Colwellia sp. M166: one gene and its partner. The protein of the gene in region 1 interacts with the protein of each later gene in a pairwise test. Links are inferred from orthologs where the notes say so. Each region holds a gene or a part of one and is shown on either strand. Other genes may lie near its edges.

Region 1 (4,423 bases):
GGCAAATGGCATTAGCTGAGCTTATGCTCAGTGAGGAAAGTAGCCAAACACATGCGTTACAAATTTGGCGGAATGCACAAAAGCATTTTAATTGTCAATTTGAACAACAACTACGCTTGAATTCTGTTGCCCTAGACCTCACATCTTCTATAAATGAGTTAAAGTAAAAAATAGCGGTAATGACTAACGTGCTAAACCAACAACATATTGATGCTAATCAGCCGCCTGTTATTTGTTTAATGGGGCCAACAGCCTCAGGCAAAACAGCTTTGGCGATGGCGTTATATGATGCGTTACCCTGTGACATTATTAGTGTTGATTCAGCGTTAGTGTTTAAAGGTATGGATATAGGTACGGCTAAACCTACGGCAGAAGAATTAGCCGCGTACCCGCACCAATTGATCGATATCAGAGATCCAAGTGAGATTTATTCTGCTGCCGATTTTTGTCAAGATGCCTTAAAAGCTATAGCGAAAAGTCGTGAGAATGGCCGAATACCTTTATTGGTGGGCGGTACTATGATGTACTTTAAGAGCTTAATTGATGGAATTTCGCCACTTCCAGAAGCTGATGAAAATATACGGAAAAGTATAGCGTTAGAAGCTGCAGATAAAGGTTGGCTTGCGCTGCATGCAGAGTTACAGAGCTTTGATCCAGTATCTGCAGAACGTATTCATCCCAATGATCCACAACGACTCGCCCGAGCAATTGAGGTGTATCGAAAAACAGGTCACACTTTGACACAATTGACTGAAACAAAAGGTGATAAAGTCAGTGGAAATGTTTTACAGTTCGCCATAGCACCAAAAGAGCGAAGTGATTTACATGCGCGAATTGAGTTACGTTTTCAGCAAATGATCGAGCAAGATTTTAAACAAGAAGTTATTGCCTTAAAACAAAGAGGCGATTTGCACTTAAATTTACCTTCAATGCGTTGTGTTGGTTATCGTCAAATGTGGCAACACTTGCAAGGTGATTATGCTCATGATGAAATGATTTTCAAAGGTGTTTGTGCAACTCGCCAATTAGCCAAACGACAATTAACATGGCTACGAAGTTGGCAAAACTTACAATGGTTGCATATGGAAGATGAAAATAATTTACAAGTTATTTTATCGGCAGTAAGCAAAGTTTAGACATTGATGTATAATTAAAATAGTTGTGCATTAAGCAACTAGTTTTATTGAATAATTTTAATAAAAATTGAAATGAATATTTAACTTTACCTAAAAATAACAAAAGGGGCCAAATAATGGCAAAGGGGCAATCTTTACAAGACCCATTTTTGAACGCGTTACGTCGTGATCGCATTCCAGTAGCAATATACCTAGTTAATGGCATCAAACTACAAGGGCAAGTAGAATCATTTGATCAATTTGTGATTTTACTTAAAAACACCGTAAGTCAAATGGTATATAAACACGCTATCTCTACGGTAGTACCAGCGCGAGCAGTATCTACTATGCCAGCCCCACAAGCCAATCAACCAGGCTACAATCAGGATTCAGAAGATTAATGGCAAAAGCTAGTATTGTATGGAGTCGCTCATTTGTTTGATAGATATCAAGCAGGTGAGCAGGCGATACTTGTTCATTTAGACTTTCCAGATGATAATACCAGTGAAGATCTGCAAGAGTTCGAAATGCTTGTAGATTCTGCTGGGATAACAGCGTTAAATACGATTACAGGTAAACGCGCAACACCGCATCCGAAATATTTTGCTGGTACAGGTAAAGTGCAAGAAGTTGCCGACGCTGTACGTATGTTTGATGCAAATATTGTCTTGTTTAATCATAGTTTATCGCCATCTCAGGAAAAAAATATTGAAGCGCTGTGTGAATGCAGAGTTGTTGATCGTACCACCTTGATTTTAGATATTTTTGCCCAGCGCGCTCGCACGCATGAAGGTAAATTACAAGTAGAATTGGCACAGTTACGCCATATCAGTACCCGACTGATACGCGGTTGGACTCACTTAGAGCGCCAGAAAGGTGGTATTGGTTTACGTGGGCCGGGTGAAACTCAGCTTGAAACAGATAGGCGTTTGTTACGTGAGCGCATGGTTAATATTCGCAAACGTTTAGAAAAAGTGGAAAAGCAAAGACAACAAGGGCGTCGGGCGAGAAATCGAGCTGAGATCCCAACCGTGTCTTTAGTTGGTTATACCAATGCTGGTAAATCAACCTTGTTTAATAACATAACTCAGGCGGATGTTTATGCAGCAGATCAACTCTTTGCTACCTTAGATCCAACATTACGTAAAATTGAAGTTGATGAGGTCGGCCGTGTTATTCTTGCTGATACCGTTGGGTTTATTCGTCATCTGCCACATGATTTAGTGGCTGCGTTTAAAGCGACGTTGACAGAAACCCGAGAAGCAGAATTATTACTACATGTGATTGATATCGCTGATGAACGACGCAGTGAAAATATTGAACAAGTAGATGAAGTGTTAAAAGAAATAGAAGCGGGTGATGTTCCACAGCTATTGATTTGCAATAAAATTGACCGATTAGATGATGTGGAACCTAGAATTGATCGTGATGAGCAAGGCTTACCGATTCGAGTTTGGTTGTCGGCGCAGCAAGGTGTAGGTATTGAACTTTTATTTACTGCACTTGCCGAACGTCTAGGCAAACAAATCATTAAGCATTCACTCTGTTTACCGCCGAGTGCAGGTAAACTTCGTGGTCAACTTTATCAATTAAATTGTATTACTGATGAGTATTATGACGACAAGGGTAATTGTTTATTAGCGATAAAGTTACCGGTTCGAGAATGGAATCAATTACTAAAACAAGATGAAGCAGGAATAGAGCACTTTATTCAAACGTAACAGACTGATATATTAGGCAGTGTTTTATCGTTTATATAGCAGTTAGCGCATTAATTTTTTATAGCGGAGAGTAGCATGGCTTGGAATGAACCGGGGAATAATGATAAAGATCCCTGGAAAAATAAAGGTGGCAAAAATCAAGGCCCACCTGATTTAGACGATTTATTAAAAGATATCGGCAATAAATTTGGCGGTATTTTTGGTGGCAAAAAATCAGGAGGCGGTTCTGGGAAAAACTTTTCTAGCATTGGCATCATGATATTGCTTGTTGTGGCGATTTTAGTTTATGCCTTTAACGGTTTTTATACCATTAAAGAGGCTGAAAAAGGTATCGTTTTACGCTTTGGTCAATATGCTGGCATGATTGAGCCTGGCTTGAGCTGGAAATGGACTTTTGTTGACCGTATTATTCCCGTTGATATGCAAACCACACGTAACCTTCCATCTTCAGGTTTTATGTTAACCAAAGACGAGAATGTTGTGCGTGTTGAGATGGAAATTCAATACCGTGTTGTTGACGCGCGTAACTACATTTTTAGTGTTACTAACGCAGATGAAAGTTTAAGTGAATCACTTGATAGTGCTTTACGTTATGTTATTGGTCACGCAAAAATGGATGACATTTTGACCAGTGGACGTGAAGAAGTACGTCAAGCGGTATGGCAAGAACTAGAAAAAATAATTGAGCCTTACAACTTAGGTTTAATTGTTGTCGATGTTAACTTTAAAGATGCTCGTCCCCCTGAAGAAGTGAAAGACGCTTTTGATGATGCTATTTCTGCACAAGAAGATGAAGTGCGCTTTTTACGTGAAGCCGAAGCTTATGCTCGAGGGATTGAACCTCGTGCCCGTGGCCGTGTTAAACGTTTAGAGCAAGAAGCTTTAGCTTATAAAGCACAAATTCTACTTGATGCTGAAGGTGATGTTGCTCGTTTTAACAAGCTGTTACCTGAATACCTAGCAGCACCAGAAGTTACCCGTCAGCGTATGTATTTAAAGTCGATGGAAAACGTTTACAGCAATACCAGCAAAGTGATGGTGGATGTTGATGGTGGCAATAACATGATTTACTTACCACTAGATAAGATTATGCAACAACAATCTGGTAATCAACGTGTTATTCAACAGTCAACACCGACAGTAAACCAAACTTCAAATGGTAATAATACGTCACCAACGTTATCCGGTCGTAATGATCGTTTCAATAATGGGAGAGATTAAGCCATGAAGAATTTTTTATTGGCAATCATAGCCTTAATATTTGTACTAACGGTATCGTCTGTTTTTGTTGTTTTTGAAGGTCAGCGTGGCATTGTCTTTCAATTTTCAAAAATTAAACGTGATGGTGATACGGGTGATATGAAAGTGTATGAACCTGGTTTACACTTTAAATTTCCTTTTATTAACACCGTACGTAAAATTGATGCCCGTATTCAAACCTTAGATGAAGCAGCCGATCGTTTTGTAACATCTGAAAAGAAAGATTTAATGGTCGACTCATTTGTTAAATGGCGCATCGTTAATTTTTCAACCTACTACTTACGTACCTCAGGCTCAATTGAGAATGCTCGAGCGTTATTAAAACAG
Region 2 (3,214 bases), 340 kb from region 1 along the record:
CTCGTACCTTTTCAACCATGGCATCATCCGTTAACTGACTAAATGCCATGTAGAGCTCAATGGATGAAATATCTAATTTATAAAGTGGTTTTAAATTATGACAATTAAATGCATCTTGCAGACATATTGCTTGAAAACTTGATTTATTAGCCGGAAATAACTCAATTCGATTCTGTTGAAACAAGAAGAAATTTTGCTTCCCCTGCACAACCGTTGTCAGTTTTTTAAAACCATTATCGCGTAAGTATTGCTCAACAGCACTATCGCGCACAGTGCCTATTTGATATTGCTTGAGAGCTTCTAAAGAGGTTTGCAGATTAATCTCGCTATCAGACGCACCGTATAAATAATAGTCCAGAGCCATGATCCTACCGACCCATTTAAATTCATTTAATCTTGCTGTCGTTTTTGCCAAAGAGTAAATTAAAATATTGGCTTCAGTTAACGCTAACTGATATGCCCGAGCCCATGGCAATACTGCAATATCGTATGTTACACCTGCAGCTAATAAAACTTGCTCAACTAAGCTTGTAGCCGGCCCTGTAATCTTACCATTTTCAAGATATTGCAACGGAAAGGTATCTTCAGTGACAACTTTTATATTGATAATGTTTTGCTTATCTAGCTCCTCAGCACCACAAGCAATACTACTGACTAACATCAATAAAAAAAACATCGAAAAACAGCGCATTTACTTCCCCTTCAACAGCTTAATTTTTCATTATAAATTTAAAAAATGCGCATACTATACTATCGCAAAATATTTATCGTTCGTTTTTCATACAAAAAAATAAAAAATAATATCTTTATATGAATATATTCCTTTTACAATCATCAACTCTATTAAGTATAACCACTAAATTATGCTCTCCAATATTAATTTGTCATAAACTCTAAAACCCTTAATAACGAGCTATAAAAAACAAAATAAAACAATATTATTCAAATAGATAGCTATAAATCAAGTCAATACTAGCTTAACAAGCGTTCGAGGTATTATTGAAGAGTAATGTTATTTAAGGCATAAAAAAACCAGCAGATGCTGGTTTTTTCAATTTATATTATTAAGTCTTACTGACGTTTCATCGAATCAAAGAATTCGTTATTGGTCTTGGTCATAGCCAGCTTATCAATCATGAATTCCATGGCATCAATTTCGCCCATTTCGTGAACGATTTTACGCAAAATCCACATTTTTTGTAATTCATCAGGCTTAGTTAATAGCTCTTCACGACGAGTACCACTACGGTTAAAGTGAATAGCAGGGAAAACGCGTTTTTCAGAGATTTTACGTGAAAGGTGTAATTCCATATTACCCGTGCCTTTAAATTCTTCATAGATAACTTCATCCATTTTAGAACCAGTTTCTACTAAGGCAGTAGCGATAATAGTTAAACTACCACCTTCTTCAATATTACGTGCAGCACCAAAGAAGCGCTTAGGACGATGTAAAGCATTGGCATCAACACCACCGGTAAGTATTTTACCTGACGAAGGAATAACGGTGTTATAGGCACGTGCTAAACGGGTAATTGAATCAAGTAAAATAACGACATCTTTTTTATGTTCAACTAAACGTTTAGCTTTTTCAATTACCATTTCAGCAACTTGCACGTGACGGTTAGCTGGTTCATCAAATGTAGAGGCAATTACTTCACCTTTAACCAAGCGACGCATTTCAGTAACTTCTTCTGGACGCTCATCAATCAACAATACCATTAATTCAGCATCTGGGTGGTTATGAGCAATACTTTGAGCAATATTCTGTAGCAATAACGTTTTACCGGCTTTTGGCGGCGCAACAATCAAACCACGCTGACCTTTACCAATCGGGGAGGCTAAATCTAAAACGCGGGCAGTAATATCTTCAGTCGAACCATTACCACGTTCCATGATCATGCGATCGGTTGGATGTATCGGTGTTAAGTTTTCAAAAAGGATTTTATTGCGAGAGTTTTCAGGGCGGTCAAAATTAACTTCATTTACTTTCAAGAGAGCAAAGTAACGTTCACCGTCTTTCGGTGGACGAATTTTACCAGCAATGGTGTCACCGGTACGCATACTAAATCGACGTATTTGGCTTGGTGATACATAAATATCATCCGGGCCTGCTAAATAGGAAGAGTCTGCCGATCGTAGGAAACCAAAGCCGTCTTGTAAAATTTCTAAAACACCGCTGCCAAAGATATCTTCACCACTTTTAGCGTGGGCTTTTAAAATAGCAAAAATAATGTCTTGTTTGCGGTTACGAGCCAAATGCTCCAATTTCATTGTTTCTGCGAGTTTGACTAGCTCGCTGATAGACTTTTCTTTAAGTTCGTTAAGATTCATAGTGGGGGTTTCTTAGACTATTTAGGTTGTTATGCTGTGCCGTTTGGCAATTTAGGATGTTTGAGTATGGTATTTGAAATGTTATTTTCGTTTGAATGTTAAATTTAGCACTAAAAACAAAACAGGTAAAGGATCACATGCTTGATCTTTCGCTAAAAAGCAAAAAGGTCCGAAATACGGACCTTTTTTTATAAATTGTTATCAATAAACTCTTTTAATTGAGTTTTTGATAATGCGCCAACTTTCGTGTCAGCAACAACACCATCTTTAAATAACAAAAGTGTAGGAATACCACGAATGCCATATTTAGGTGGAGTGTTAGAGTTTTGATCTATGTTTAATTTGCCAATAGTTAATTTACCAGCATATTCTTCCGCCACGTCGTTCAACAACGGTGCGATCATCTTACATGGGCCACACCATTCAGCCCAGAAATCAACTAAAACAAGACCTGATGCATTAATTACATCAGTATCAAAACTATCATCAGTTAACTGAATAATTTTATCGCTCATTTATATCTCCATTAAAGGTGGCCTATAGCCAATTGGTTAAGATTATACCTTCATCACAATTAATTACCAACAATCATATATAACAGTTATTAGTAAAATAAATCAAAATCAACTAATAGCATTAATTTATTAGCGCTTTTATGTGAATCTAATTTTTATTAATAGCGTAACCTGTTAAGCTAGCGGTATGAAAAAAACACACTTAACAGAAATAAAGTTCTCGGAACTTAAACTCGAGCCAACCGTTGTTAACGGTCTCGCATCTATGGGCTTTGAATATTGTACTGCAATTCAAGCAAAGTCTCTTCCTATACTTATGACAGGCAAAGATATTGCCGGTCAAGCGCAAACAGGCGAAGGTAAAACTA

The links.
Region 2: the proteins of hfq (region 1) and rho interact in binary tests that used the Escherichia coli proteins (3 or more experiments, as listed by UniProt). The link is inferred for Colwellia sp. M166 from one-to-one orthologs.

The regions. Positions count from the first base shown.
Region 1 is NZ_CP040755.1:2,063,368-2,067,790, reverse strand. Bases 1-2,884 are described here. They hold hfq (RNA chaperone Hfq), read left to right. Parts: upstream 1-1,252; coding sequence 1,253-1,516; downstream 1,517-2,884. Other genes in these bases: hflX (ribosome rescue GTPase HflX), read left to right, coding at 1,550-2,836; miaA (tRNA (adenosine(37)-N6)-dimethylallyltransferase MiaA), read left to right, coding at 180-1,136; mutL (DNA mismatch repair endonuclease MutL), read left to right, coding at 1-167. In the rest of the region: FtsH protease activity modulator HflK, read left to right, coding at 2,912-4,057; protease modulator HflC, read left to right, coding at 4,061-4,423. UniProt on the Escherichia coli protein: RNA chaperone that binds small regulatory RNA (sRNAs) and mRNAs to facilitate mRNA translational regulation in response to envelope stress, environmental stress and changes in metabolite concentrations.
Region 2 is NZ_CP040755.1:2,405,029-2,408,242, forward strand. Bases 202-3,011 are described here. They hold rho (transcription termination factor Rho), read right to left. Parts: upstream 2,332-3,011; coding sequence 1,072-2,331; downstream 202-1,071. Other genes in these bases: FGD67_RS10925 (ABC transporter substrate-binding protein), read right to left, coding at 202-691; trxA (thioredoxin TrxA), read right to left, coding at 2,520-2,846. Outside these bases: more of FGD67_RS10925, read right to left, coding at 1-201; ATP-dependent RNA helicase RhlB, read left to right, coding at 3,034-3,214. UniProt on the Escherichia coli protein: Facilitates transcription termination by a mechanism that involves Rho binding to the nascent RNA, activation of Rho's RNA-dependent ATPase activity, and release of the mRNA from the DNA template.